3 regions of the Rhodococcus sp. P4_E4 genome follow, and region 1 is predicted to be linked to each of the others. Evidence: riboswitches for the same ligand, from Rfam matches in the RefSeq annotation. Region 1 holds a riboswitch; each other region holds the start of a gene.
The links. Region 1 has a riboswitch for thiamine pyrophosphate ahead of thiO (glycine oxidase ThiO). Riboswitches for the same ligand answer to the same signal wherever they lie in the genome.
Positions count from the first base shown of each region.

Region 2: it holds a riboswitch for thiamine pyrophosphate, as region 1 does, so the genes downstream of both, AC1DVN_RS09935 (3-oxoacyl-ACP reductase) here and thiO (glycine oxidase ThiO) in region 1, are expected to answer to the same signal.
Region 3: it holds a riboswitch for thiamine pyrophosphate, as region 1 does, so the genes downstream of both, AC1DVN_RS26595 (TenA family protein) here and thiO (glycine oxidase ThiO) in region 1, are expected to answer to the same signal.

Region 1 covers NZ_JBFUJB010000015.1:49,470-59,722, forward strand. Annotated here, with positions in the region: gene pta (phosphate acetyltransferase) at 1-3, shown strand, start outside; gene AC1DVN_RS16955 (acetate kinase) at 6-1,205, shown strand; gene AC1DVN_RS16960 (serine/threonine-protein kinase) at 1,221-3,608, opposite strand; gene AC1DVN_RS16965 (glutamate ABC transporter substrate-binding protein) at 3,616-4,602, opposite strand; gene AC1DVN_RS16970 (hypothetical protein) at 4,617-5,978, opposite strand; gene AC1DVN_RS16975 (NUDIX hydrolase) at 6,137-6,781, shown strand; gene thiE (thiamine phosphate synthase) at 7,138-7,833, opposite strand; TPP riboswitch at 7,860-8,006, shown strand; gene thiO (glycine oxidase ThiO) at 8,006-9,085, shown strand; gene thiS (sulfur carrier protein ThiS) at 9,082-9,297, shown strand; gene thiG (thiazole synthase) at 9,290-10,042, shown strand; gene AC1DVN_RS17000 (ABC transporter ATP-binding protein) at 10,172-10,253, shown strand, end outside.
Region 2 covers NZ_JBFUJB010000006.1:238,652-248,904, reverse strand. Annotated here, with positions in the region: gene AC1DVN_RS09960 (response regulator) at 1-37, shown strand, start outside; gene AC1DVN_RS09955 (zinc-binding alcohol dehydrogenase family protein) at 61-1,041, opposite strand; gene AC1DVN_RS09950 (MarR family winged helix-turn-helix transcriptional regulator) at 1,038-1,499, opposite strand; gene dinB (DNA polymerase IV) at 1,621-2,919, shown strand; gene AC1DVN_RS09940 (LLM class flavin-dependent oxidoreductase) at 2,916-4,196, opposite strand; gene AC1DVN_RS09935 (3-oxoacyl-ACP reductase) at 4,196-4,960, opposite strand; TPP riboswitch at 4,978-5,071, opposite strand; gene AC1DVN_RS09930 (DoxX family protein) at 5,210-5,650, shown strand; gene AC1DVN_RS09925 (AurF N-oxygenase family protein) at 5,755-6,744, shown strand; gene AC1DVN_RS09920 (TetR/AcrR family transcriptional regulator) at 6,741-7,490, opposite strand; gene recO (DNA repair protein RecO) at 7,587-8,402, shown strand; gene AC1DVN_RS09910 (isoprenyl transferase) at 8,359-9,177, shown strand; gene AC1DVN_RS09905 (YbjN domain-containing protein) at 9,174-9,596, shown strand; gene AC1DVN_RS09900 (Fur family transcriptional regulator) at 9,602-10,033, opposite strand; gene AC1DVN_RS09895 (ArsR/SmtB family transcription factor) at 10,045-10,253, opposite strand, start outside.
Region 3 covers NZ_JBFUJB010000026.1:52,188-62,440, reverse strand. Annotated here, with positions in the region: gene AC1DVN_RS26605 (MFS transporter) at 1-1,042, shown strand, start outside; gene AC1DVN_RS26600 (carboxylesterase/lipase family protein) at 1,035-2,603, opposite strand; TPP riboswitch at 2,734-2,829, shown strand; gene AC1DVN_RS26595 (TenA family protein) at 2,817-3,560, shown strand; gene AC1DVN_RS26590 (ABC transporter substrate-binding protein) at 3,560-4,588, shown strand; gene AC1DVN_RS26585 (ABC transporter permease) at 4,566-5,369, shown strand; gene AC1DVN_RS26580 (ABC transporter ATP-binding protein) at 5,378-6,172, shown strand; gene AC1DVN_RS26575 (LysM peptidoglycan-binding domain-containing protein) at 6,479-7,036, shown strand; gene AC1DVN_RS26570 (hypothetical protein) at 7,202-7,684, shown strand; gene AC1DVN_RS26565 (T3SS (YopN, CesT) and YbjN peptide-binding chaperone 1) at 7,897-9,243, shown strand; gene AC1DVN_RS26560 (acetamidase/formamidase family protein) at 9,264-10,253, opposite strand, start outside.

The DNA of each region.
Region 1 (10,253 bases):
TAAGCGTGAGCGACGGCACCGTACTGGTCATCAATTCCGGCTCGTCATCGATCAAATTTCAACTCGTGCATCCGGATACAGCGGAATCGGTAGCGCACGGCCTCATCGAGCGGATCGGTGAACCCGACGGCCACATCGTCTACAACCACCGCACCGGAGTCGAAGACCGCAGCCTCCCCATCGCCGATCACCGTGCGGGACTGAAGATGGTGCTCGACATCGTCGCCGAGGTCGGACGGCCGCTGAGCGAGGCAGGAATCATCGCCGTCGGTCACCGAGTCGTGCACGGTGGTGACATCTTCTATTCGCCGACGCTCATCGACGACGGCGTCGTGAAAGCCATCGAGGATTTGTCGAACCTTGCGCCGCTGCACAATCCGGCCAACGTGATCGGTATCGAGGTGGCGCGCGAAGAACTGCCAGACGTTCCGCACGTAGCAGTATTCGACACTGCCTTCTTTCACACGCTGCCCGCCGCAGCGTCGACCTACGCGATCGATCGGGATGTGGCCAAGGCCAACCAGATTCGTCGATACGGCTTCCACGGGACCTCACACGAATACGTGTCGGGACGAGTCGCGGACTTCCTCGGCAAGGATCCGGCCGAGCTGAATCAGATTGTTCTGCACCTCGGAAACGGCGCTTCGGCCTCGGCAATCAAGGGCGGCAAGGCTATCGACACCACGATGGGCCTCACCCCGCTCGAGGGTCTTGTCATGGGCACCCGCAGCGGCGACATCGACCCAGGCATCATCTTGCACCTCAATCGCAACTCGGGAATGAAGGTCGACGAGATCGACGACCTCCTCAACCGTCGTTCCGGTTTGAAGGGACTGTCGGGAGTCAACGATTTCCGTGCCCTGCTCGCACTGATCGAGGGCGGCGACGAAGACGCACAACTTGCCTACGACGTCTACGTACACATGCTCCGTAAGTACATCGGCGCCTTCATCGTTCAACTCGGTGGCGTCGACGTCATCACCTTCACCGGCGGTGTTGGCGAGAACAACATCGACGTACGACGCGACAGCCTGGCCGGCCTCTCCCGTCTCGGAATCGAGGTCGACCCGGCTCTCAACGAGGCGAAGAGCCGCGACGAGCGTCGTATCTCCGCATCCACGTCGGCCGTCGAGGTGCTGGTGGTCCCCACCAACGAGGAGTTGGCGATCGCCCGCGCGGCGAAGGCTTTGGTGGCCGCGCTGTAAATCTCGGGGAGCGCGTCAGAAATTGCTGCGCGGACGCACCGCGTTCGCCCGGTCCACGAGGGCGTAGCGGTGCGTGCGGGAGGTCGTGGCGCGGGCGAGGGCGCGAAGGCAGGCTTCGGCTCCGGTGCGCAGACCCTGCTCGGTGAATGGCAGGTCGAGGATGGGTTCGAGTTCGGTGTGCGAGCGGTTTCCGTAGCGAATCCAATCGAGTGCCGTACCCAACACCAGGGTTCGCATCTGCAGACTTCGGCTCTCCTCGGCCGGTAGCGCGCGAACGCGACGGGCGGCTTCCCTCAGAGTCGATTCGTCGAGTTCGGCGATCGGAACGCCGGACAGCATCGTCAGAGCGCTCGACATCCGTGCGACGTTGTAGTGCCGGGAAGACGTGGGAACTTCGTCGAGGGCGGCGATGGCTGCCTTCTTGTTGCCGTGATCGGCGAGTTGCCTGGCGAGCCCGAATGCTGCGCTGACGTAGTTCCGTTCGGTCCGCCAGACGGTGCGGTAGTACTTCTCCGAGAAGCGGCACCATTGGTCCGGGTCGTCGCTCTCCCAATGCTGGAGGATCAGTTCTGCTGTCGCCGCCAACGCGAGTTTGGGTGCAGCCTCGCCCGGCAGAGCCGTCAGGACGGTCTCGAAATGACTGAAGGCGGGCTCGAATCGGTCCAGTTGCAACGCTGCAAGCCCTCGATACCACTCGATCTTCCAGTGATCACCGATGCTCTGCTGGAGTTCGTCCAGAACACTCAGCGCGGTCTCCGGATCGCCGAGATCGACATGAGCCTTGGCCTCGGCCAGTCGGACCTCGCCGGAGATGGCGGCCGCCGGTGTGCCTGACGTTCGGTCGATTCCGTTCTCGCGGGCGTGTTTCAACGCATCGAGAGTCTGAGACGGTTCGCTGTGCACCGCTGCCGCCAGCAACGGCGCGCTGGGATCGGTGGGGTCGACCAACGGGATGGGAAGTGCGTGCGCAACTTCGCGCGGATCGAGAGCAGCGTCGTGGCTGACACCGTCGACGTACACATCGGTTTGCCCGACCAATTCATCGGTGCCGAAAGACGTTCGCTGCCTGCTGAACACGAGCGAGAGCCCGGGATTCTCCTGCCCGGTCTGCTCCGCGAGGATTTCTCGCAGAACGCCGGTGAGTTGGCCCGCGATCTCCTCGGCCGACTGGAAACGCTTCTTCGGATCCGGGTCGGTGGCGCGCAGCAGCAGGCGGTGGAAGAACTCGTTGTCGCGCAGTAGTGGCTCGTCCTCGGGTTCGGGAAGGCCGTCGAGGTACCGTCCGTGCTTCGAGGGCATGTCGAGGGTGAGAACCGCGAGTGTTCTTCCGACGGTGAAGATGTCGGAGGCGATGGTCGGGCCGGTCTCGATGATCTCCGGCGCTTGATAGCCGGCAGTGCCGTACAGGTATCCGTAGTCTTCGATCCCGGACACGGCGCCGAGGTCGATCAGCTTCAGTTGGTCCTCGGTGACCATCACGTTCTCGGGTTTGAGGTCGTTGTACGCCAGGCCGGTGGAATGCAGATAGCTCAGCGCCGGAAGGATTTCCAGTACGTAGCCGATTGCCTGCTCGATCGGCATGTGCTTGCCGTCCGGGAATTCGGCCAGCACCTCGCGCAATGATCGTCCGCCCACGTACTCCATGACGATGTACCCCATGGGTGTCCCGTCCGGGCGCGGATGCTCGACGAAGTTGAAGATCTTGACGATGCTGGGGTTGGCGACCTCGGCGAGGAACTGACGCTCGGCCACCGCAACGGCTTGCGCTTCGGAATCACCGAAATGCAGGAGTCCCTTGAGAACTACCCACCTGTCGCTGACATTACGATCGATCGCGAGGTAGATCCATCCGAGGCCGCCGTGCGCGATGGGCCCTTGAACCTCGTACTGACCTGATACCAATTCGCCCTCTTCGAGGAGTGGGCGGAAGTCGAAAGTGGAACCGCACTTGGGGCAGGTGCCGTGCTGAGTTGCCTTGGTGCTTGCGCTCTTACGGCCGACCGGTTCGTTGCATTTCCAACAGAACCGTTTGCGCTCGGGGACCGTCGGGTCACTCATCACCGCAGATGCGGGGTCGATCTGTGGGACGGGGGGAACTTCGACCAGGCCGCCGCCGAGGCGCAGCTTTCGTCCCGACCGGCTGCGGCGGGATCGAGTGGAGCGGCCGGTAGGGGAGGAGGATGCGGACGGCGTGGTTCCTCGTATCTGGGCCGAGGTCGGTTCGAGGCGCTCGTAGGCACCGGTGGCTTCGGGTTCGGAGCGTAGGGATGCCTGCGTGGAGTCAGGCTCGCGGTGAACTGCCTGCGTGGAGTCAGGCTCGCGGTGAACCGCCTGCGTGGAGTCAGGCTCGGGGCGTACGGAGGCTTGCGTGGCGTCGGGCTCGGGGCCGGTTTCTTCGGTCATGTCAGCCTCAATCCCGGTAGACGGCCGGCGGGGGACCGGGTGACGGACCGAGGACGCTGAGCCAACGGTCGTAGATACGGTTCCAGGTCCCGTCACCCCGGATCCGCTCGAGGGTTCCGTTGACGAATCGGACCAAGTCGGGGTTGTCCTTGTTCACTCCGATTCCGTAGGGTTCGACGCCCAACGAACCACCGACCATCATGAGATACGGGTCTTGCGAGGCGAGTCCGGCGAGGATCGTGTCGTCGGTGCTGATCGCGTCCACCTGCCCCTGCTGGAGGACGACGAGGCAGTCGGACCACATCGGGACGGTCACGACGGTGGCTTCGGGTTGGAGCTCCTGGATTCGCGTGGCCGACGTCGTTCCCCGGGCAGCGCAGACTCGCTTGCCTGCGAGATCGGCGATGCCGCGTACCGGTGAACCCTGCAGGACCTGAATTCGTTGCTCGGCGGAGAAGTACTGCGTCGAGAAGTCGACCTTCTCGCGCCGCTCGCACGTGATGGTCATGGTTTTGACGACCACGTCGACCATGGATTCCTGGAGTGCGGCGATCCGATCGTCCGAGGTCAGGATTCGGTACTCGATCTTCTCCGGGTCGCCGAGCAGATCGCGGGCGATCTCGCGGGCGATGTCCACGTCGAAGCCTTCGAGGCGTCCGGTCGCCGGATCGCGAAAGCTCATGAGGTTGGAACCGGTGTCCAGGCCCACGATCAGCCGCCCGCGGGCGCGGATGGCGTCGAGGCTCGGCGTGGGTGGCTGCGGAGATGCGTCTGCGGGTGTGGGGCGCAGGCTCGCAGTGAGGTTGGTGCACGACGCGGTGGTCGTCGGTGTCGGACTGGGCGCGATGGTGGCCTCGGCCGGCAGCGGCGGTTCCGTGTACGACGTGGCGGCCGCGTTGTTCAGGTCTTCGGCTCGATCTGCACCGCAACCGGCGAGCGCCAGCACGGACGCTGCCAGAACCGCGACGCACACGGCCGGGAGCTTCCTCCGCATCTCCGGTACTCCCGTCACTGATACTCCCGCAGTCGGGGCCAGAACCCGATGAAGATTCCGGCAACTCCGAGAACTGCCAATACAGTCATGCCCGGTGCAGAGGCAGCCAACACACGTGAGGCGTACGAGACGTCGGACCGAAGATTTGTGCGCGAATCCACGATTCCTTGCCAGAGTTCGTGATCGAGCTTTCCGTATTCCGCGGCCGAATCCTGTTCTCCGGAGCCGATGGTGATGGCGGCAGCGGAAGTGAAGTCGCCGGTCCCGAGACGGTCGTACATGCGCGTGTGCGCAGCCACCCATTGCTCGCGCGAATCCAGTGCGGCGGTCAGCACCTCGTTGTTCACTCGGGCGCGTTCGTCGCTGCGTAGGCCCTCGAGGATGTCGCGCAGGGCGTCGACCTTGCGAGTGAACGTCACGTTGTCCTCGGCAGTTGAATCCCGTCTCGCCAACGTGAGGGTTTCGACGGTACGTGCCTGCTGTGCCATGATCCGGGCCTCGGTCAGTTCGTGCAGTGGCTCGGCGCCCGCGTCGAGTGCACGTCCGGTGGCAAGTGCGGACACCAGTCCGACGGTGAGCAGCCACAGCAGCGCAGCCGCGACGGCGAGCGAGGCAAGGATCAACCCGAGATTGAAGCGTCGGCGACTCTTGCGGGAGAAGTACACCTGTGTTGCCACCAGCGCGCACAACACGAGGACGAATGCCACGATCGGCCACCACGGTGGAGTCTCGAAATCGCGCTGTACCTGCGAGACCAGGGTCTCCTGCGAGGCGTGCAGTTGCTGAGCCATCGGCAGCAGCGAGGTCTGCATCAACTGCGAGGCCTCGCTCAAATATGCTGCCCCGACCGGGTTTCCGACGCGATTGTTCGCCCGTGCAGTTTCGACCAGCCCGGTGTAGACGGAGAGGTCGGTCGAGATGGTGGTCAACGCGCTGTGCCCGGCAAGATCAGTCGAGTCGAGACCGGCCGATGCCTGGACGATCTCCGCCGACGCCTCACCGATCGACTGCGTGTATCGGTCGCGTACTTCGGCGGGTTCGAGGCCGCCGGAGATGAAGGCGGTGGCCGCGGCGGCGTCTGCCAAAGACAACGCGCTGTAGAGGTTCTGGGCCGAGTTGGCGAGAGGTTCGGTTTCGACGAGGAGGAGGTCGAGGTTCGCCTGTCGGTTCTCGATCGCTGCGGTGGCGAGGAGTCCGGCGATCAAGGTGATCGCAATCAAGATCACTCCGACGACGGTCAACCGGCCAGGCGTCGAGGACATGAATGCCTGGAGTTCGCGCCGCAGAAGTGCTCGCTCGTCCTCCGCCGATACCGAAGTGCCCTCGGCGGGCGGCAGCGACCGGGGTTCGATGGACGGGACGACACGGTCGACCATCGAGCACCTCACTTCGCTGTAGGCGGGCTACCGAGAAATGACGCCGCCGAGAAATGATTCAGGGCATCTTCGCGAGCATATAAGCATCACCTACACCTGGAGCAGTTTGAAACGGTTAGTGTGGGACAACGGCGAGAGCAGGCGGAGCGAGGTAGTCGATGCGTGGTGACGGTGACGGTTGGTCGATCGGACCGGACGGTACTCGGCATTGGGGTAAACACGGAGCCGCTGGACTGCTTCTGCGCGCCCCCGATTCGGACGGATCGCCCCTGGTCTTGCTGCAGCATCGTGCGGCGTGGAGCCATCAAGGTGGTACCTGGGCATTGCCCGGTGGAGCACGGGACTCACACGAAAGCACGACGCACGCCGCTGTCCGGGAGGCACACGAAGAAGCCGGAATCGCCGAAGACGCCGTTCGCGTCCGCGGTGAGGTAGTGACGATGCATGCTGAGAGCGGGTGGACCTACACCACCGTTGTGGCTGATGCGGCACATCCACTGTCTACGGTTGCCAACGGTGAGAGCACCGAGTTGCGGTGGGTGCGTGAAGCCGACGTCGATTCGCTGCCATTGCATCCGGGATTCGGTTCCTCGTGGCCCGAGCTCCGAACTGCGCCTGTACCAGCCGAGACCGAAGACCTACAGGGCGGCGACCCACACACCGTCGTACTCGAAGACGGTGGCTTCGGATGGTTGTCGGGCAGCTCGCACCAAGGCAGTTCCCACCAAGGCAGTTCCCACCAAGGCAGTGAGCAGTCAGGCAGTGACCAGAACCTGTCCGAGGCGTCGAGTACGCAGTCTTAACAGGGCATATACAGCAGAAGGGCCGGACTCCTCAGGAGGCTGATCTTGCCGAGGTTCAGGTCTTCGAGCGATTCGGTGCTGAGCGAGCCGGTGTCGAGGGATCCCATTTAGTGCTCCTAGGTTTCAGTTAGTAACTGGGAGTAAACTACAACAAACCGAATGGGATGCGACACGCAATCGAAATAACTGTGATCAAGATCACCTAATCCGACTTTTCGGACATCCAATCGCACCTAGGAACTGGGGGTTTGTTGTCTGATCGGACAACTTCCGTTCATGTTTCGAGTCAGGCGTGCTGACCCGTAACTGTGCAGAAATCGCCCGGCAAACAGTTGACGGTCGCCAGTTACCGGTTTTCAGCGTCCAGTGACGGCCGCGGCGAGGCGCTGCGCAGCCGCCTGGGGATCCGACGCGTGCGTGATTGCACGCACGACGACTATGCGCGTGGCACCGGCATCGAGCAGCTCCGGCAGGCGTTCCTCGTCGATGCCGCCGATTGCGAACCAGGGGCGCGGCGGTGCGGCGTCGGCGGTCGATCGAACCAGTTCCAGACCGGACGCACTTCGATTCGGTTTGGTCGGTGTCGCCCAGACCGGCCCGGTGCAGAAGTAGTCGACGCCCTCTTCGATTGCGGCCAGACTCGCCTGCGCGCGACTACTCGTCGAACGCCCGATGACGACGTCTTCACCGACAACGGTTCGCGCGTAGGGGACGGGAATGTCGTTCTGGCCAAGGTGGAGGATGTCGGCACCGGAAGCCATCGCGAGATCCGCGCGATCGTTCACGGCCAACAATGCGCCGTGGCGTCGCGCTGCGACCGCGAGAATGCCCAGCGCTACCAATTCGTCCTTGGCCTCGAGCGGGCCGAACTCGCGCTCACCGGCAGAGCCCTTGTCACGCAATTGGATGATGTCGACTCCGCCGGACAATGCTGCCTCGGCGAACTGCGCGAGGTCGCCTTTCTCGCGGCGCGCGTCGGTGCACAGGTACAGCCGTGCTGCTGCCAGGCGCTCGCGCCGGTCGATGACGTTACTGGGATGTGTGGGGTGCACGGAGCAAACGGTAGCCTCTAGGGAGCAAGGTTCGACACGGGAGTCCTGAAACGTCGTTGTCACTTTTTGTCGTGACTGCGAGGTTCGTGGGGCTGAGAGGGGATCGCGACCAGATCCCGACCGTCAGACCTGACCCGGATCATGCCGGCGCAGGAAGTGGAGGTGGAGTTTCGTGAGTACACACGCTCGTACGGTGTCGGTTGTCGGCGGCGGTGTCATCGGTCTCGCCATTGCGTGGCGAGCCGCCCGCGACGGGTGGTCCGTTCGGTTGTACGACCCGTCCATTGGATCAGGTGCTTCGTGGGTGGCGGGCGGAATGCTCGCCCCGCTTTCCGAAGGCTGGCCGGGTGAAGAGACAGCGTTGACGGTTGGTGCGGCGTCCCTGGAACGGTGGCCGACGTTCGGTGAGGAGCTCGGAAAGTTCGGGCCATCGGTCTTCACCGCGGACAGTTCGCTGACGGTTGCACTCGATGCGGCCGACGCGCAGGACCTGCAGACCATCGCCGAGTGGGTGACCGCGCAGGGCCATGAACTCGAAGTTCTCGGTCGCGCCCGCATCCGCGAACTCGAACCGATGCTCGGCCGGGGCATCCGGTCGGGACTGATGGCTGTCGGTGAGTCCGCCGTCGACAACAGACTTCTGCTGGAGGCGTTGCAGAAGGCCTGTGCGGAATCCGGTGTCGAATTGATCGCGCGTGCCGTCAACGACCTCGCCGAACTCGATACCGACCAGATAGTGCTCACCGCCGGTATCGCGTCACCCAAGCTGTGGCCCGGGTTACCGGTACGCCCGGTCAAGGGCGAAATCCTTCGCCTGCGGAGTAGGCCTGGAGTCACCCCGGCGCCCAGCCGCACCATCCGCGGAAGCGTCCACGGGCGGCCCGCCTACCTCGTCCCGCGCGGTGACGGAATCGTCGTCGGCGCAACACAATACGAGTCCGGTGAGGACACACAGGTCACGATGGCCGGAGTACGCGACCTGATCAACGACGCCGAGGCACTGATGCCGGCGATCGGCGAATACGAACTGTACGAATGCGCGGCAGGCCTGCGTCCCATGACGCCGGACAACCTGCCCTTGATCGGGCGCGTGTCCGATCGTGTTGTCGTCTCCACCGGACACGGACGCAACGGTGTCCTGCTGACGCCCGTCACCGCCGATGCGACGGTCGCGTTGCTGAACGGCACATCTTTGGTCGAGGTAAAAGGAACCGAACCCGAGCGGTTCGCAGTAGTTAAGGAAAATTCATGAGTGAGCAGGTCCCGATCGGGATCACCGTCAACGGCGAAGATCTCGAGTTCGATCGAGCAGTCACGGTGACCGAGCTACTGACGCACCTCGAGTTGCCGAGCAAGGGTATCGCCGTCGCCGTCGACGGTGCGCTCTTTCCTCGCGGGCGTTGGGACGAATCCGTCGGACGTGGTTGGGAAATCGAGATCCTCACGGCGGTGCAGGGTGGCTGAGCAGGACCTTCTCACTATCGCTGGCCGCAGCTTCGGTTCCCGGCTCATCACCGGAACAGGCGGCGCCGCCAACCTTGCGGTGCTCGAGGAAGCGCTCGTCGCCTCCGGCACCGAACTGACCACCGTCGCGATGCGGCGAGTCGACGCGGCCGGCGGCACCGGCGTTCTGGACCTGCTTCGTCGCCTCGGAATCGAACCGTTGCCGAACACCGCCGGGTGTCGGGGCGCCGCCGAAGCAGTGCTGACGGCGCAGTTGGCACGCGAAGCGCTCGAGACGAACTGGGTCAAACTCGAAGTCATAGCCGACGAGCGGACACTGCTGCCCGACGCAATCGAACTCGTCTCCGCCGCAGAACAATTGGTGGACGACGGATTCACCGTTCTGCCGTACACGACGGACGATCCGGTGCTGGCGCTTCGCCTCGAAGAGGTTGGTTGCGCCGCGGTCATGCCGCTCGGTTCACCCATCGGCACCGGGCTTGGTATCGCGAATCCGCACAACATCGAGATGATCGTCGAGCGCGCCGGCGTACCCGTCATCCTCGACGCCGGGATCGGAACGGCCAGCGACGCCACCCTTGCCATGGAGTTGGGCTGCGACGCGGTCCTACTTGCGACAGCGGTGACGCGGGCCAAGAATCCCGCGCTGATGGCGTCGGCGATGCGTCACGCTGTCGTGGCAGGTTTCGAGGCGCGGCACGCCGGCCGGATCCCCAAGCGATTCTGGGCTCAAGCGTCGTCCTGAGGGACGAGATCCGGGTGATTTCTCGGGGTTCTGCCCGAATTGCCCGGACTCATGTCCTACCTGAGTACCACTCGGAACTAGACCTGTGGCCGATGTGCTGGTCATTGCCGGTAGGGCAGAGTTCTCCTCATGATTGAACTGAGGGGATTGACCAAGGTTTACGGACCGACGAAAGCGGTGGACGATTTGTCGTTCACGGTCAAGCCGGGCA
Region 2 (10,253 bases), on a different contig from region 1:
CACCGAGGCGGGGATGGGTTATCGATTCGTGGTGTGAGAAACCAGGTGTGAGAAACCAGGTCAGATCATCACCACCAATTTGCCACGAGCCGTACCAGCTTCCATCTTGGCATGTGCTTGCGCGATGTCCTCGAACGCGAACACCTCGTCGATCGGTACCACCGCCTCGCCTGACGCGACAGCGGAGAGGAAGTCTTGCAGTACGTCGGCAGGCAGGTCGGACGCGTCCCCGCCGTACGAGGTCAATCGCACTCCGCGTGGAATGTAGTCGATCGGATAGAAGTCCTTGACTGTCCACTCGTTGGACAACATGCCCGTGAAACACACGGTCCCGTGAACGCGAGTGGCGCGCAACGTATCGGGAAGTGTTGGTGTTCCGACTAATTCGAGAGCCAGATCAACACCGTCCGGGAAAATGTCTCGCACCTGGCCTGCCACGGTACCGTCGTCGAGGACAACGTGGTCGACCCCGATCGCGGTCAACGATGACGTCTTGCTCGCATCGCGGGTGGTCGCAAGGACCGTGAGCCCCCACTGCTTCGCCAGGACTGCGGTTGCCATGCCGACCGAGGAGGTTCCGCCTCGAATCAGTAGGGATTGACCGGATTTCGCATCCAGTCCCACCGTCAGAGAGCCGTACGACGTCTGCAGCATCTCGGGAACAGCTCCCACTGTCGACCAGTCCAGTTTGCTGGAGAAGGGAACGACCTGGCTGACGGGAACGCATGTGTACTCGGCATATCCGCCGTCGAAGACCCGACCCATCCCGCCCATCATGGCGGCGACCTGCTGCCCTTCGGTCCACTCCCCGCCGGGGCAGTTCACCACTTCGCCGACGGCCTCGATGCCCAGCACCCTCGGGAACGTCACGCCTTCGGCGAGGCCGAGGCGGGTGTGCAGTTCGGATCGATTGAGACCGAAGGCCTTCACGCGGATGAGGACCCAGCCGGTGGTAGGCGCCGGTATGGGAATCTCCTTGATCGTCAATGCTTCTGGCGGGCCGGGGGCGTCGAGCACGATTGCGCGCATTGTGTCGGTCATGCTTTCTCCTCGGTGATGAGTGTCAGTCGACGGTTGGCTTCGCGCAGCGTGGCCAGTGTGGCGCCGAACCGATCGAGAGCCTCGGGCGTCAGCACGGAACCGAGACGGCGTGCCAGTTCGTCGTCGAACGTGGCCTTCGCCCGCTGCAACAGGCCGATGCCGTCGGGGGTCAACGCGATGAGTGAGGATCGTTTGTCGGCGGGATTGGATTGTCGACGGCAGTGCCCCGAGGACTCGATCCGATCCACCAATTTGCTCGTGCCACCGACGGTGATCGCGAGGGCTTCGGCAATGTCGAAGACCCGACAGGAACCTAGCCTGTCGATGATCTGCATCGGCTCGAATCGACTCAGTGGCAGGTCGTGCTCGATTCGGAGTCGCTGGTCGACGGCCGTCCACAGTTCGGTTTCGAAGCGGACGAGGTTGTCGAAGTGACCGCTCAGGTCCGACCCCGTCATGAGCAGACCCCGAACCGATATGCATTCCGTGGAATCATTCTTTCACCGTACACCCGATTCTTGATTAATTCCATGGAATCTATTTGCGGCCTTTCGTTGTGTCGGTGGCGCATGGGAACATATGTTCGTGTCGCATGAACCGCTGGATCGAGAAACGCCAGGTAATCACCCTGGCGGTGCCCGTTCTGGCGGTAATCATCCTGGGGGTGGTCGACCTACGGGTGACGCAACGATCCTCCATGCGGACCTCGATTCGTTCTACGCATCGGTCGAGCAACGTGACGACCCGACTCTGGCGGGCAGACCGGTCATCGTCGGTGGTGGCGTGGTCCTGGCGGCAAGCTACGAGGCCAAGGCATTCGGGGTTCGAACTGCGATGAGTGGTGGTCAGGCTCGATCACTGTGTCCCCAGGCAATCGTCGTTCCCCCGCGAATGTCGGCGTACTCGCAGGCGAGCAAAGACGTGTTCGACGTCTTTCACGACACGTCGCCGCTGGTCGAAGGAATCTCCATTGACGAGGCCTTTCTCGAGGTCGGCGGGCTCGCCAAAATCGTGGGAAACCCGCTGCAGATCGGGGCCAACCTCAGACGCGACGTGGCCGAGCAGGTGGGACTACCGATCACGGTCGGGATCGCACGCACCAAGTTCCTGGCCAAGGTCGCGAGTGCATTCGCGAAACCCGACGGATTGCTGCGAGTGCCGCCGGAGGGCGAGACCGAATTCCTGCATCCGTTGCCGGTCGAGAAGCTGTGGGGCGTCGGCAAGATCACGGCCCAGAAGTTGCGAAACTTCGACATCGTGACGGTGGGTGACATCGCTCGGCACGACGAATCCTCGATCGTCTCGATTCTCGGGGGCGGCGCCGGTCGCCATCTCTACGCGCTCTCGCACAATCGAGATCCGCGCCCCGTCCGCGCCTATCGTGGCCGCAGTTCGATGGGTGCTCAGCATGCGCTTGGTCGCGGATCCCATTCCCGCGCAGAACTCGATGCGTCGTTGATGTCCCTTGTCGATCGTGCCAGTCGACGCATGCGTTCGGCGCAGCGGACGGGGCGCACGGTCACGCTCCGGCTTCGCTTCGCGGATTTCACGCGGGCAACTCGATCTCACACACTGCGCCGGTCCACCGCCGACACAGCGGAATTGCTGAACGCCTCGATGGTGCTGCTGGACGAAGCGATACCGATGATCGCGGACAAGGGCATCACGTTGATCGGTGTCGCTGTCTCCAACCTGGATCGGGACGGCGCCGAACAACTCGAATTGCCCTTCGACGGTCCAGGATTCGCGGGTCCGGACACTGCCGCCCTCGACTCGGCGATGGACAGCGTCCGGAAGAAGTTCGGCTCGGCGGCTCTCACGAGGGGAGTGCTCCTGGGACGCGATCCGGACCTGTCGGTGCCGCTACTGCCGGACTAGGTGAGGTTTTCTCTCAGAGTCGCTCCCTCGTATTCGCGTCGGAACAACCCACGCGCCTGCAGCACTGGAATCACGTGATCGACAAAATCTTCCAGGCCCTGCGGATAGGTCGGCGGCATCAGATTGAAACCGTCGGCACCGCGGCCGTTCAACCAGGATTCCATCTCGTCGGCAATCGACTCCGGTGTGCCGATCATCGTTGCGTGGCCACCACCCGCAGCGAGCGTCCCGAGGAGTTCCCGCACAGTCGGTGCGTCCTTCTCGACGATCCGCAGAATAGTTGCGTAGCGTCCTTGCGGCCCGCTGAATGCTTCGAGTGGAGGCAACGGGGGCACGGGCCCGTCGAGATCCCAGTCCTCGCAATCCTGTCCGGTGAACAACGAGAGTTGGCGTATCGACTGTTCGGTGGGCAGCAGGCGATCAAGTTCGGCCTTCTTGGCCCGTGCCTCGGCGACAGTACTTCCGACGTAGGTGACCAGCCCCGGCATGACGGCGACCGAGTTCGAATCCCGGCCGGCGCGCTCGATTCTCGACTTCACGTCCGCGTAGTAGCTCTGCGCGCTGGGTAGGTCGTAGGCAACCGAATAGATCGCCTCGGCGCGCTGCGCAGCCAGATCGCGACCCTGCTCGGACGCCCCGGCCTGAAACAAAACCGGTCTGCCCTGCGGGGATCGAGGAACCGTCAACGGGCCGTCGACACGAAAATGCTTGCCGTCGTGATCGATGCGAGAAATCTCGCCTGCGTCGGCAAAACGTCCCGCCCGGTCGAGGATCAGCGCGTCTTCCGACCACGAATCCCACAATGCGAGGGCCACTTCGACAAATTCGTCGGCTCGTTCATATCGGGATGCGTGATCGGGCATCGCCTCGAGTCCGTGGTTGCGCGCCTCCTGGTCGAACATCGAGGTCACGACGTTCCATCCGGCCCGTCCGCCGCTGATGTGGTCGAGCGATGCCAAAAGTCGTGCCGCGTGGAATGGCGTGTAAAAGGTCGTGGAGATGGTGGTGACCAGGCCGACGTTCGCCGTCGCTCGTGCCATGGCAGTCAACGCGGTGATCGGTTCGAGAAACCACGACGCACCAGACTCGGGTTCTCGAACACTGTGACCGTCAGCGAAGAAAACGGCGTCCAGCTTGCCGCGTTCGGCGATCTGGGCGAGCGACTCGTAATACGTGATGTCACCGAGACTTTCGACCGGTGAGTCGCGGTGTCGCCACGCCGCACTGTGATGCCCGCAACCGAGCAGGAACGCACCTATCCGTAGCTGTGCGCCCATCAGTTCTTGACGAGTCCGCCGTCGACAACCAGATTCTGGCCGGTCACGGCCCGCGACCATGGGGAGGCGAAAAAGAGTGCAGCGTCGGCAAATTCGTCCGGCGTCGTGACTCGGCGCAGGGGAGTGCTTGCCGCGATCATGTCGAACACTGCTTCCGGTGTCGCGGCACTCGCATCGGTGGTGCGGAGCAAGCCGCCGGAGACCATGTTGACTGTGATCCCGTCCGGACCGAGGTCGGCGGACAGCGTCCGTGTCAGTGCCAACAGTGCGGCCTTGGCAGCGGTGTAGTCGTGGTACGGAACTACCGGATTCTGGACCAGATTGGTTCCGACAGTGATGATTCGGCCGAAGCCGAGTTCGCGCATGCCTGGTAGTCCTGCCTGGGTGGTATTGAGTGTTCCGGCAACAGCTCCGCGTAGTTGAGAGTCGAAGTCGGCCCAGGTGATCGTGTCCGCGTTCGGCCGGGCATCGCCGTTGAACGAGAAGTCGACCAGTGCATTGTCGACCACGGTCGAGATCGGTGCGTCGAATCTCTCGCGTGCAGCGGAGAACAACTGGTCGACGGAACTGCGGTCCGTCACGTCCGCCTGGACTGCGAAGGTGCGATCCTCACCCAGTTCGGCGACCAGGGCCTCGGCGGCATCGCGGCTCTTGTTGTAGTTCACGATTACGCGGGCGCCCGAGCGGAAGAATGCTCGGCTCAGTGCGGCGCCGAGCCCGCGGGCGCCACCGGTGATCAGAACGATCTGCTCGTCGAGGTTCAATGCGCGCTGAAATTGCTGTTCGGTCATGTCGACATCCCTCCGCCAGTGCTAACTGGTCAGGTTCATCGGGTCTGATCTCAGCCGACTTTTTCGGCACCCCGTGTCACCGTCCATCAGACCACGTGAGGTGAATCGTCCTGAACGCCGGGTGTGCAGTAACGGTCGGCGCGATGAGTTTTCGATCGCTCGGGAGTCGTAATTGCAAGCGAAGTGGCAACAGGCCGCTCGCCTTCGCCCCAGGAGAATCCGATGACCACCCAGCCCGTCCACAACGAAACTGTTTCCGGTAACGCCACGACGACGACACCTTCGGCCACGGCTCGCAAGGTCGGATACGTCCTGAGTGGGCTGTTCGTCGTTTTCATGCTCTTCGACGGCATCATTCACATTCTCAACCTTCAGACCGTCAAGGACGCCTCCGCCGAACTTGGGTTGCCGGACTCGCTGGCATTGACGGCCGGGGTGGTGCAACTGATCTGCCTTGCGCTGTACGTGATTCCGCGAACGTCGATACTCGGCGCGATTCTGCTCACCGGTTACCTGGGCGGAGCCGTGTTGACCAACCTTCGAGCGGAACAGCCTCTGCTGAGCACGACACTGTTTGCCGTCTATACCGGAATCGTCATGTGGGCGGGTCTGTATCTCCGAGACGAGAAGGTTCGCGAGATCATCCCGGTGCGGCGGGCCTGAAATCAGGCCCCTGAAGGGGTTGCGTGGGACGCGGTGTCCCATTATGTTTGACCTCATTCAAGTCCGTCGACTCCAATCGACGGACTGGCCGTGAGGAGACACCGATGGCTCGGTCAGCGTCGATCGAAGTGGAAAAGCCGTACCGCCAGGTACTGCAGACTTTGTCCGAGGGCTCAGTTGCCCGCAGTTTCGATCCCTATCTCGACATCGACTGGGATTCACCAGAGTTCGCGATCGATCCGCATGATCCGAGGTGGGTGCTCTCATCCGTGTCGGATCCGCTCGGAGCGACGCAGTGGTACCAGGATCAGTCGTTGGAGCGTCGAATCGCCATGGGAATGTGGCGTCAGGCGAATGTGACCAAGGTGGGTTCGGCATTCGAGAGCATCTTGATCCGGGGAATGCTGCAATACATCATGGCGCTACCCAACCAGTCGCCTGAGTTCCGGTACTGCCTGCACGAGATGACCGAAGAGTGCAATCACATCCAGATGTTCCAAGAACTCGTCAATCGTATGGACATCGACGTACCGGGTATGCGTCCGATGTTCCGGCGGCTGTCGCCGATCATCGGAGTGCTGGGAGCAAAGTTCCCGGTCATCTTCTTCATCGGCATTCTGGCTGGTGAAGAACCGATCGACCACTTCCAGAAGGATCTCATCCGCGAGGGTAAGGACACGCCGCCGGCGATGCTCCGCACCATGGAGATTCACATCGCCGAAGAAGCGAGACACATCTCGTTTGCTCACGAGTTCCTGCGCAATCACGTCCCCAGACTCAGTCGTACGAGTCGAGCCATCACATCGGTCGCCTTCCCCGGCACGATGCGTTGGCTTGCGGGCGAAATCATGTCACCGCCAAAGGAATTCGCCGAAGAATTCGGAATCCCGGACGAGGTGATGAAGAGCGCCTTCTGGGGGAGCCCACATTCACGCCGCATCCTGGGTAATTACTTCGGTGAAATGCGAGCCCTGGCAGACGAACTCGGATTGATGAATCCGGTGTCGAAGCGTGCGTGGCGAAAGCTGCGCATCGACGGCGACTACGCCCGCTACCGCGGCGAGCCGAAGCGTTCCGACAAGACCCGGATCTAGTCCGGCCGCGAAGTTCCTCCGTCGGAGGACACCAGTTCGGCTATGAGCGTGGACAATTCGACATGGGGATCGATCTGTAGCCCGCTCGAGCGTGCAACGCCGTCGAACATGTACCAGGTGTATTTCGCGAGGTCGGCGACGATCTCTTCGCGGCTCGGTTTCGGATCGGTGCTTCGGACCCAGTGGGTGAGCGTGCCCTCGACCATTGTCACCACCGCGAACGGTAGTGAATCGAAGGGTGAGGAGTCGATCCCCACGGATCGACCGACTTCGGTGATAGTGGTGCGGGCCGAGTCGGCGATTGTCGCCTTCAAGCTGCTGATCGCGTCGATGCTCTCGTCGTCGTAGTCGGTGGGGCCGGTACCCATGAACTCGTGAATCCGCGGATGCTCGGTGATCCACTCGGCGACGGCGCTGATGGTTCGGGTCAGGATCTGGTCGAGAGTGCCTACCGAAATGCTCATCGACGCATCCAGGGCCGCCGCAAATTGGCCGAGCACAAACGCTCGGACTCGTCGATCGAGGTCGTCTCGGCCGCTGAATTGTCGGTACACCACCGACTTGGCGAGGCCGGCACGGTCGGCGATCTGCTGGACGGACACCTCGGCACCTGCCGCGCGCTCTTCGATCAGTTCGACAGCCGAGGTGAGTATCCGTTTCTGACGCTCGGAGTTGTGTCGCTCCCACCGCGCTTCGCGACCGGTCAACTCTGCAGTGACAGGTTGCGCAATTGCGTCGCTCGGCATCGGGCCAGTCTATCCGGACGGACCCGCCGTATTTCCGACTTGTCATCGGGCGCGGCATCGGGATCGGTCGTCGGTACAACGTGGGACACTGGTCGAGTGAGGTTGTATCGAGACACGGCGGTGGTGCTGCGCCTGCACAAACTGGGCGAAGCCGACCACATCGTCACGTTGCTCACCCGTCAGTTCGGGTTGGTACGTGCCGTGGCCAAAGGTGTCCGCCGGACCACCTCCAAATTCGGTGCCAGACTCGAACCGTTTGCTCACATCGACGTGCAACTACTTCCGGGCAAGAATCTCGACATCATCACTCAGGTGCAGACGGTCGATGCCTTCGCCACTGACATCGTCGACGACTACAGCCGGTACACCACGGCCTGCGCCGTACTCGAAACTGCCGAGCGGTTGGCCGGCGAGGAACGCGCGCCGGCCCCGCAGCTCCAGCGATTGACGGTGGGAGCACTGCGTGCGATCGCCGAGCAGGCGCGGCCGGTCGAGTTCGTGCTCGACGCGTTCTTGTTGCGAGCCATGGGGTACGCGGGTTGGGCGCCTGCCCTCGAAGAGTGCGCCCGCTGCAGCGCTCCGGGACCGCACCGTGCATTTCATGTCGCCGCAGGCGGAGCCGTCTGTACCTACTGCCGCCCGGCGGGTGCTGCGACGCCGTCGCCCGGAGTGCTCGACTTGATGGAAGCCCTGCTCCGAGGGGAGTGGGAGGGCACCGATTCGGCGCCCGCGACGCTGCGGACGCAAGCCAGCGGACTGGTCGCGGCACACCTGCAGTGGCATCTCGAGCGTCAATTGCGGACGTTGCCGCTGATCGAGCGTTCGAGGCCGCATGCAGCCGTCGAGGTCGACTTGCCCGTGAGGCAGGATGGAACCCGTGATTCGACGACGCGAACCGCGAACTCCGCTTGATCCTGCTGCTGAACGGGTGATCCGGCCACCGGACCCACATCCGTCCGGGGCGACCCCGCCGATCCTGCAAACCGAACTCATCCCGCGCCACGTCGCGTTGGTGATGGACGGCAACGGACGGTGGGCGCAGGAGCGCGGTCTGCCGCGAACCGCCGGGCACGAACGCGGTGAAGCTGTCCTGATGGATACCGTCTGCGGTTGCATCGAGATGGGTGTCGAGTGGCTCTCCGCCTACGCCTTCTCCACCGAGAACTGGAAGCGCAGTCCCGACGAGGTTCGATTCCTGATGGGCTTCAACCGTGACGTCATCCGCCGCCGACGCGACGAGATGAACGAAATGGGTGTGCGTGTTCGCTGGGCCGGTCGTAAGCCGCGCCTGTGGGCCAGTGTGATCAAGGAACTCGAGATCGCCGAAGAACTGACCAAGAACAACACAGTCATGAACTTGACCATGTGTGTGAATTACGGCGGGCGGGCCGAAATTGCCGATGCGGTAAAGGAAATCGCGAAGCGTGTCGCGGCCGGTGAGATCAATCCGGACAAGATCACCGAGGCGACGGTTGCCAAGTACCTCGACGAACCCGACATGCCCGACGTCGATCTCTTCCTGCGTCCGTCGGGGGAACAGCGGACGTCCAATTTCTTGATCTGGCAATCCGCCTACGCCGAAATGGTGTACCAGGAGAAGCTGTTTCCCGATTTCGACCGCCGCGATCTCTGGGCCGCCTGCGTCGAATACGCCTCACGCGACCGTAGATTCGGTGGCGTCAAATGACAGGGGAGAACATGACCGACACCACCGACGAAGCAGCCCGCCTACAAGAACGCGCGGCCGCCTCGCTGGCGCATTTCGTGACGGTCGATGTGGCTGCGGACGGCTCGCTTGGTTTCCAGTACTCCGGCGCGCTGTGCTCGATCCAGGCGATGAATTTGTCCGAGGGTCTGGACGTGCTGTCCATGACGTGTGTCCTCGCGTGGGACCGACCGGTCAGCGCGGCACTGCATCGCAAGGTGGCCGAGCGGAACCGGACCATTCAATTCGGTTCGATCGCGGTATTCGGCCACGGCAGTCTGGCGGACGTGATCCTGCGATACACGTTCCCGGCGGCCGGACTGGACGACGAAGCACTGACCACGATGTTGCTACTCGCGCTGACCGGCGCCGATACCGCGCGTCAGGGTTTGATTCCCTGACGCTGTCAGCTGGCGGCGCAGTCGCGGCAGGTGCCGAAGATCTCGACGGTGTGACTCACTTCGGTGAAACCGTTGTCCTCGGCGATGGTCTGTGACCACTGCTCGACCGTCGGGCCCTCGACCTCGACGGTGAATCCGCAGTTGCGGCACACCAGGTGATGGTGGTGTCCGGAGGAGCAGCGTCGGTAGACGGACTCACCTGTGTCGGTGCGCAGGACGTCGATGGTTCCGGCGTCGGACAGTGCCTGCAGCGTGCGGTAGACGGTGGTCAGGCCGATCCCTTCACCGCGCTTGCGCAGTTCGTCGTGCAGTTCCTGTGCCGACTTGAATTCGTCGATGTCGTCGAGCAGGGCGGAGATGGCGCTGCGCTGTTTCGTGGAACGAACGCCGACGGTGGCCGGTCCACGTTTCGAGGTCGTACTGCCCGGGGTGTTCATGCGGTGGAATCTCATCCTTCTTCGGCGTGGGCGACAGCGTCGACGACGATGTGTGCGAGGTGATCGTCGACGAGTCGATAGAGAACTTCTCGTCCGTTGCGTTCGCCGCGGACGACGCCCGCTGCTTTGAGAACGCGCAAATGCTGGCTGATGAGTGGCTGAGTGACGCCGAGAGCGCCGACGAGTTCGTGAACGCAACGCTCCGACTCGTGGAGCTGAA
Region 3 (10,253 bases), on a different contig from region 1:
ATTCGTCGACAAATTCGGACGCCGTCGAACGTCGATGATTTCCGACGCTCTTTCGGCGATGTCCGTAGCGGCGATCCCGATCATCGCGGCCACCGCGGGCTTGACGATCCCGGTGATCGCGGCGTTGGCCGCGCTCGGTGCGGTGTTCGACCCCGCCGGAATGGCGGCGAGGGAGTCCATGCTGCCTGCAGCAACTCGGACCGCCAAGTGGAAGCTCGATCGCACCAACAGCGTGTACGAGGCCAATTTCAACGTCGCATATCTGATCGGCCCTGGCATCGGCGGTGTCCTGATCGCAACGATCGGGGCGGTGAACACGCTCTGGGTGACGGCGGCTGGTTTTGTGTTCTCGATAGTCGTGGTTGCCTTCATCCGCCTTCCTGGCGCCGGAGTCCCCGAACACGAACATCGTCCGAAATCGATCTGGCACGGCACACTCGACGGTCTTCGGTTCGTCTGGAACAACAAACTGCTGCGCACTCTGGCGCTGATCGACATGGCCGTCGTCGCGCTCTACATGCCGGTGGAGAGTGTCGTGTTCCCGGTGTACTTCACAGAGTTGGATCAACCGGCGCAACTCGGATCGGTGCTGATGGCATTGGCGATCGGCGGCATCATCGGCTCTCTCGCCTACGCTCCGCTGGCACCGATCATGTCCCGGCGACTGATCATGATTTTTGCCGTCGCCGTTCTCGGCATAGCGATGCTTGCCATGGCGCTTCTACCTCCGCTGTGGGTGATCCTCGTGCTCGCCGGACTGCAGGGGCTCGTCTACGGACCAGTCGGCCCGATCGCCAACTACGCCATGCAGACGCACAGCCCGGAGCACATGCGCGGACGCGTCGTCGGTGTCATGACGTCGACTGCCTACGCCGCCGGCCCGCTGGGTTACCTCGCGGTCGGACCTCTGCTCGATCAACTCGGAATCGCGTCGACCTTTGTGGCCCTGTCGATTCCGATCATCCTGATCGCCGCAGTCTGTGCCTCCCTGCCGGTGCTTCGCGAACTGGATCGTCCGCGACACTCGACCGACGTCAGTTGAACCCCATCACGTCGTTGCCCCAGGCGACGCGCAGTCCGTGATCGGGGTCGCTGACGAGGGTGTCAGCCGAGTCGATCAACAGCGTCGACCGCCTCTCTTCCTCGTACGGCGCCCAGTGCTTCGAACCGTCGAGAGCTGCCGGCACGGCATGCCGCGCGAAGGCCAACCATCGCCGTTGAATACGGCCGGCTACCTCCATCGCAGCCTTCCGTCCACCCAGCCAGAACGTGGGGTCGACGTTCAGGGTTCCGAAATTGCCGAATACATAAGGTAATTCGGTCGCGTGGCCCGCACCGATCCGCGCCGCCTTGAGCATCGGCGTCGCGTGATCGAAGCGGTAGACCCACGTAGGGGAATGCCTGCAGTGAGCGTCGGCGATCCACAGAGTCGGCATGCGAAACGCCGCGTCCCGCGACAGTGCCAGCGCGCCACTCGGTTTCGCGTGATCAGGGTAAGCCGACATGATCTCGGCAAGTTTGGTCGCGGAGATGTCGGGGTGATCATCCGCCAGCAGTTGCAGCATGGCCTCGACCGACTGCGCGCTCACCGGCATCAGCGGAGACTTCATGAACTTGAAGATCGACGCCTCGTCCTTGTTGGAACCGATGATCAGTGGGATTCGGTGCGCGTAACCCTTCTGGAAAGCCGCAACCGGGTAGTGCGGCACCAGATCACGATCGACAACGGGTGCCATCGCCAAAGTTCCCGGAATCCGGGTCGGAATTTCGTTGACCAGGTCATCGCTTGCCTTGACGAGCAGTTCCAGATCCGTGGTCAGCAGATCGCCTGCGTCTTCAGGGGCGATCGAAAGCAGTTCGAGAAACCGCTCCGCCACGGTCTTGGCGCGCTCGGCCCCGTAGACGGAGGTCGCGGGAGGACTCTGGGCAATCGCACGATTGAACAGACCTTCGGCGCTCGGACAGGTCATGAGCGTCGTGATGGATCCTGCGCCGGACGACTCACCGAACACCGTCACCGCACTCGGGTCACCCCCGAAGGCGTCGATGTTGTCTCGAACCCATTCGAGTGCCGCAATCTGGTCTCGCAGACCACAGTTCGATTCGAAAACGGTATCCGCGGTGGAGAATCCAGACAGGTCCAGGAATCCGAGGGCACCGACGCGATAGTTGAAGGAGACGAGAACGACGTCACCGGTTTCAGCCAGATGACGGCCGTCGTAGATCGTTTGGGCGGCGGACCCGAGGCAGTAGGCGCCGCCGTGAATCCACACCATCACCGGTCGCGGCGTGCCGTCGGGGCGCGGGGCCCACACGTTGATCGACAGACAGTCTTCGTCGATTTTGAAGGCCCGGTCGATCGGAACCGCCGGGCTCTGGCCCTGCGGCGCGATCGGCCCGAACTCACGACAGTCGCGCACCCCGTCCCACGGCTCAGCGGGTTGCGGCGCGCGGAATCTCCGTTCACCCACCGGCGCTGCTGCGTAAGGCATGCCCTTCCACGCGAACATTCCGCCATCCGGATACCCGCGGGCTTCTCCGCCGCGGGCACGGATCACCAGAGTTCCGTCCTCGCCGAGATTCGGTCGAACGTCGGTCTCCATGTCTGAATCCCCTCCCGACCCGCGCGTGTGGCAAACAAGACCAAACGTACCAACATAAGGCCGATGTGCGCCGACTACTCAACTGCCAGGTAGCCGCCGACGAAGCAGAGGCTCGGTGTTAAGGTCGCCTAGTTCTGACACGGGGTGCTCCGCATGGGCGGGGCTGAGAACACACCCGGGAACCTGATCAGGTAATGCTGACGAAGGGATGTCATGGCTACTACGCAGCCTGCATACAATTCTGCCGAAAACTCGGTGGCCACAGCGCCGTCGACGGATCGGTTCACCGATCGGCTCTGGGCCGAGACGAAGGTCCTCCGCGAGTCGATCGACTCACTGGAGTTCCTCAAACGCCTCGGCGACGGAACCTTGCCTCTCGACGCGTTCCGCACGTACATCGAGCAGGACAAGCTTTATCTCGAGGGGTATTCGAAAGCGTTGTCCCTGGTCGCGGCCCACGCCCCGGATCCGCAGTCGGCGGGCTTCTGGTCGAATTCCGCGTCCACGGCAGCGACAGTGGAATCTGCGCTTCACGACGGACTTCTCACCGGTGGAATTCTTCCAGCGGGATCGGGAAGGCTCGAGCATTCGCAGGCCTGCCTGGGATACGTCTCGTATCTGACGGCGACTGCGGCAACTGCGCCTTACCCGGTCTCCGCAGCGGCAGTACTCCCCTGCTTCTGGATCTACGCCGAGGTCGGCCGCGATCTTGCCGCTTCAGCGCGCGAGGTACTCGACGCCGATCCGTCGCATCCGTACGCACAGTGGGTCACGACGTACGACGCACCCGAATTCCACGAGTCGGTGGCGCAGGCCCGCGTACTGGTCAATGCTGCGGCCGAAGCAGCCACCGAGACAGAGCGTGAGGCGATGAGTGAAGCATTCCGCATCGCCAGTCGCTACGAGTTGATGTTCTGGGATTCCGCACTCCACCAGCAGCCTTGGCCGGCGTCGTGATGTCGTTTGCGGCGCTGCGCCGCACACTTGCCACGTCTGCCGCGATCGCAGCCGCATTCACAGTTCTGACCGGATGCGCCGCTGACACCGGCTCTTCCGACGGGACCATTCGGTTCGCACTCGACTGGACCCCGAACACGAACCACACCGGTTTGTACGTTGCACTCCAAGAGGGCTACTTCGAGGACGCCGGTCTGGACGTCTCGATCCTGCCGTACAACAACACCTCGCCCGACACCCTGGTCGACGCCGGCAACGCGGAGTTCGGCATCAGCACACAGAGTCAGGCCACGTTCGCCCGAGCGGCCGGCGCCGCCACGACGTCCGTCATCGCGCCACTTCAGCACCGCGCCACCGGCATCGGTGTGAAGGCGGATCGTGCGGACATCACGCGCCCGCGTGATCTCGACGGAAAGACGTACGCCGGGTTCGGCGATCCCGGCGAAGTCGAGACACTGCAGCAGATCATCCGCAACGACGGCGGGACCGGGAACTTCACGACGGTCACGCTCGGTACGTCCGCGTACGAAGCCGTGTACTCGGGCCAGGCCGATTTCACGGTCTCCTACTTTGCGTGGGAAGGCCTCGAAGCGGAGCGAAACGGAACTCCGATGCGGTACTTCCAGTACACCGATTACGGCTTCCCCGATGCGTATTCGATCGTGATCAACGGCAACCAGCAGTGGTTGAAGGACCATCCCGACGAGGCACGCAAGTTCGTCAAAGCCGTTCAACGCGGATATCAGACTGCTGCCGACAACCCGGACCAGGCCGCGCAGGATCTCATCGACGCGAACCCCGGAGCTTTCACCGACGAAGACCTCGTCCGTGACAGTCAGCGGATGCTCGCCGCCGACTACATGAAAGACGCCAACGGCGTCGTGGGCGCCCAGAATCTCGAAACCTGGTCGGGTTATTCGGGATTCCTCTTCGACAACGGATTGCTCGCCGGACCGGACGGGAAGCCGCTGACCCAGAAGCCGGACTGGTCGGAGTACTTCACCAATGAGTATCTCGACGCGTCCTGACGTGAGCGGACGGCTGGTCTCGGCCATGCGGCGGGCGCTTCCCGCGCTCGCCGTGGTGGTGCTCCTCGTAGCGGCGTGGCAGATCTACGTCGAGATCAGTGGGATTCGGCCGCAGGTACTTCCGTCTCCTGGTCGCGTTCTGTCCCAAGGGTGGGACAATCGCGAGATCATCTCCGGCCACGCCTGGTCGACATTGCAGGTCACGTTGGTCGGCTTCACTGTTTCACTGGTGTTGGCCTGGATTCTTGCTGTGGTCGTGGACTTTTCGCCGTGGTTGTCACGCGCGCTGGTACCACTTTTTGTCGTCTCGCAGACGCTGCCGATCATCGCCATCGCGCCGCTGATGATCATCTGGTTCGGCTTCGGGTTGTTGCCGAAGGTGTTGGTGATCGCGCTTGCGACGTTCTTCCCCATGACCATCGGACTCATCGAGGGATTTGCCGCGGCCGACCGTGAAGCGGGCGCTCTCCTGCGCAGTATGGGCAGCACTCGCTGGCAGGAGTTCCGATACGTCCGCCTTCCTTCGGCGATTCCGCGATTCTTCACCGCCCTGCGTATCGGTATCACCTACGCGGTCGTGGGCGCGGTGTTCTCCGAATACGTCGGCGCTACTTCCGGTTTGGGCATTTACATGAGCACCCAGAAGAACTCCTTCCGCACCGACCTGGTGTTGGCGGCCGTACTGGTGACCGCGTTGATCAGCGTCACGCTGTACTTGCTGACGTTCGCCATCGAGCGCATCGTTGCACCATGGGCGATGAACGAAAGGTCGCGGACATGACTGACCCGATGGTCGAGGATGCAATGGTCGAAATCCAGGACCTGACCAAGAGGTTCGACACGGCCGGAGAATCGCGTCTCGTACTCGATTCGGTGTCCTTCCGCGCCGACGCGGGCGAATTCGTGTCGGTGATCGGGCCGAGCGGCTGCGGCAAGAGCACGATCTTCAACGTCCTGGCCGGGCTCGAATCCCCGACCTCGGGTTCGGTCCGTGTGGGCACGCGCGCAACTGAATCCGAAGCAGCCGCCGAGGTGCACACCGCGTACATGCCGCAGAAGGATCTTCTGTTCCCTTGGCGCTCGGTACTCGACAACACGGCCCTCGGTTTGGAAGTGCAGGGAGTCGGCAAGAAGGAAGCACGCGAGCGCGCTCGTGAGTTGTTCCCCGCGTTCGGCCTGTCCGGATTCGAGGACGCCCGGCCGTCACAGCTGTCCGGCGGTATGCGCCAGCGAGCGGCGATGCTGCGCACCGTTGTTCAGGGCAAACCTGTCCTGCTGCTCGACGAGCCGTTCGGCGCACTGGACTCGTTGACCCGCACCGAGATGCAGGCTTGGCTGCAAGACGTGTGGCAGCAGTACCGGTGGACCGTGCTGATGATCACCCACGATATTCGTGAAGCGATCTATCTGTCCGACCGCGTGGTCGTTCTGTCTGCGCGTCCGGCAACGGTCAGGTGCGTAGTCGACGTTCCCTTGCCGAGACCACGCGAGCTGGACATGATCACCACGCCCGAGTTCGCCGACGTCGAGCGTGAACTGCTTGCCGTTCTCCACGACGAGACGCGCAAGTCGCTACGCCCCTAGCGGTTACTGATAATGCAGTAGTTACTGATAATGCGCTGAGAGAGTTTCGAGTTCACCTGGAGTTCAGGAGAATGCGCACCGAAACCTGACGAGGTCACGTACCATGATCCGGCACTTTCACCCAAAACGCCTTAATATCAGCAAGATCCGAACGCTCGACACGCAGTCCGTCAACGCTGCACAATTCTCCGTACTCTTCGGTAACGTACACTCGGTCGCCTACGAGACCAACGGCCAGAAGGTAACTGGACGGTAAAGCGGAATCGTGGAGGCACAGTCATCGCAACAGATTTGGAAAGGGACAGCGTGAGCACACTGCAGTCAGGTCAAAGCCTCGGAGTCGGCCAGGAACTCAAGTCCGACAACGGCGCATACACCCTCACCTTGCAGGACGACGGCAACCTGGTTCTGTCCGAGGGCGGACAGGCTGTTTGGGCCGCAGGCACCAACGGATCCGGCGCCAACCGCGCCGAGGTGCAGACTGACGGAAACTTCGTCATCTACAAGGACTCCGACGCCGTGTGGGCATCGCAGACCGCAGGCAACGACGGTGCCTCCCTCTCGGTTCAGGACGATCGCAACGTCGTTCTGTCCGCCGGTGGAAATGCTCTGTGGTCTTCGGACACTGCAATCGAGGCTCCGGCCGCCGAGGCTGCCCCGGAGCCCGCTCCGGCACCGGAGCCCGAGCCTGCACCCGCCGCTCCGGTAGCGCAGAGCTACACCGTCGAAAGCGGCGACACCCTGTGGGCAATCGCCGAGCGTTTCTACGGTGACGGCAACCAGTACCAGCGCATCGCGGATGCAAACGGCATCCCGAACCCGGATCTCATCAACGCCGGTCAGGTACTGACGATCCCCGCCTGATTCACTGCTTGACCTGGCCCTGGGTGCCGACGTCCGCGTCGGCGCCCGGGGCCTTTTGTGTTCTACGCCACACAGATTCGCGTCCCGCCCAGCAGGCCCTGATACTCCATTGCGGCATCTTTTCGCCTACAGTACTTCCGTACTGCTCCCGAAGGACAGGTGTGCATGAAAGACAGAACAGTCATGATCGGCGCTGTCGCAGTGGCCGCCCTCTCTCTGACATCAGGCCTCGTTTTCGGCGGAGCAGCCGGCGCATTCGGTTCCGGTGGCCCTGTGGTGAAGCCTCCCGCTCTGGTCTCGTCGGTTTCCGTGGAGTCCGTCGCCGGGATCGAACCGGCCGCGTTCTACAGCTCGGTTGCAGTTCCCACGGTTGTCATCCCGCCGACGCCGACCTGGCGAATCGCCGACGAGACGACTGCTCCTCGTAATCAGCCGCTGGTGGTGACCGCGACAAGCACGAGCTCCGCTACGTCCACTACGACTGCAACGAGTACGACAACACCGGTCTCGTCCACGACCACCGCGTCGGCTACCGCGACCTCGTCACCGACCGCGACAGCCACGACCACCAAGACCAGCACCACCCCAGTTGTCACGACCGGGTCCACGCCGCCCGTCGTCGAGGTCTCGCCCGTTCTCGCCGGATAGTCCTCGCTCTTTCGCCTGCATACCGCCTGGCGTGACGGCGGTTACAGGCACACTTCAGTCGCCGCTCTCAAATACCCGATCTACCTGCGACAACCTTCCTAGTCGTCACGGTTCGTGGCCCGCTGCAATCCGGTCGACCGGAAAAGGACAGCAGCATTGTCGGGAGCTCGCGATACCGTATAGGTCTGAGCTTTTGCGGAAGGAGGTGGCTGATGAGCGCAATGGGCTTCGATCTCGATGTCAGTGTCGACCGGGCATGGGCAGAATTTCAACGTCGCCTCGGCGATCACATTTCCATCATGGTCGACGGCGACGTGCTTGCCGTGGAATCGTCCACCGGCGACTTCGATCCAGCTGACGGCGCAGCGCCATGTGTTCAGTTCCTCGTGTGGGACGAGAACACAGTCCGCTGCGAGGTTCCTTCCAACGACTTCCTTCATCCGCGCTATCGACTCGAAGATGCCGACGAACAAAAGTTGATCGCACTCGGCTGGAATCCGCCTTCCGAGAATCTCGACGATCCGAACAACTCCCCCGCCTTCTGCGTCGACAAGGCGCAGAACTGGGCCGATCAGCTCGCAGCGATGACTGTCGATGCGTTCCGTGATGTGTTCGGTGTGCAGCACCCGGCTTTTCTATCCAGCGATCTCACCGGCAACGAGCAGACTCCGGATTTCGATCCGTCGGTTGTCGAGTCGACCGAACTTCCGACACTCGACCCCACCGCGGCCTACATGCCCAACGACGTCGACCACCTCAAGGAGTTGGTCACTCTCGCTTTGCTTCCCATGCTCGGCACGCTTCCCGAGCGGGACAGCGACGGCGACATACCAATTCGGGTCGGTTCGACGGTCATGTTCGTCGGTCCGCTTTCCGAGTCCATGGACGTGCAGTTGTTCTCCCCGCTCGTTCAGGACATCAGCAACCGCACTCGTGCAGCCGAGGTCATCGCCGATCTCAACCGCAAGTGGTCGCGCATCAAGTTCGTCTTGATCGACGACCGTCTGTCGGTGTTCCTCGAGGTGGCGGGCTCACCATTCGTTCCCAAACAACTCACCGATACATGCGCAGCCTTGACGTCGTTCCTGCGTACCGTGGACGACGAGTTCGCCGCACGCGTCGGCGGAGACCTCTTCTTCGCGAACAAGAGCGGTGACTCCTCCTCGCTGCAGCCCGATCTGACGGCCGAGGACCTGCCTCCCGAACTCGAGACCCTGCTGCATCTCGATCTGGACGTGGCCGAGGATCTCGACGCGGTAGCCGATGTCTGCGGGCGCGATCGCGATCTGATTCTTCAGCTCCTCCACATCAGTAACGAATGGCAGATTCAGCTCCGTAGTCAGGCGGTGGACGCCCACAGTCGCGGGGACGCCGAAGAGGCTGCAGGATACGAGGATCAGGTCGGTGGGTGGGAACTCATGGTCGACCGTCTTCGCGGGGCTTTGCGACTGGTGGTCCTGCCCAATTCTCGAACCGAGACGCCGGCAAAGCCGCAACCTGAGCAGATGGGCCTGTTTGCCGATCCCTTGCAACAGAGTCTCTTCGACGATCCGTCCTGACACGACGGATCGCCTTCCCTCTATTCGAAGTGGGATTTGAAGATCTGTCCGTGGACGCCCACGGTTCGATCGACTACCTGTGAGACCGTGAAATCGGCTGCGGCAGAAAGATAGGCGTAGGCCGTCGCTCGATCCATACCGCGATCGTGCTCGAGGAAGTCGAGTGCGTTGACCACCGCGCGCCGCATGGCGCCGTTGAGGTCACTGTTCTGCCCATCGACCGAACCGTTGGGGTCGGACAGGCCGATCGGAATCCAGGCCTCCTCGGTCTCGGCGAACGGGTATCCGAATGCCACCGATGGGGCGTCACCGGAGTTCTTCTTGCACACGCTCAGTCGGAACGTGCCGCGCAGCGATCCTTCCATCGCCGTCAGCGCCGCCTCACCGTCGCCCATGGCCATGTGTGGGTCACCGACGTAGAAGAGGGCGCCTTCAGCGAATACCGGCAAATAGAAGGTTGATCCGACACCGAGATGCCTGATGTCGATGTTTCCGCCGCCCAGGGTCGGAGGAATGGAGTTCGACGACGGGGACGTCGGGTCGGCATCCGAGGAATAGGCAACTCCCATCATTCCCATGAAGGGCCGCAGGGGAAACCGCACCTTCGACTGTCCGAAAGGCATCACGCCCTTGCCGTCTTCGATCGCCGTGAAAGTGGAAACACCGCCGTACTTCAGCGGGTCCTTTGTTGCGCGCCCGTCTGTGGCGACCGGCGGCATGACTTCGTCCAGAGTGATTCCCGCTGGAGCGGTTCCGTCTGCTGTGACGGCGAGAGCGCCCTTGCCGTGTCTGCTCGACACAACGCCGTACGGCACGCGGGGAATGGCTTCGAGAGTCTCGATCTTGAGTACGTCTCCAGGCTGGGCGCCTTCGACGAAGACCGGGCCGGTGACGACGTGCGGTCCGTCCTTGTCGAAGTTTCGTTCGGTTCGGTTGTATTCGGCCGCAACGGCAATCGCATCTTCGAGCACGTCCTTCTCGGAAACGCCTTTGCTACCGAAGTATTCGAG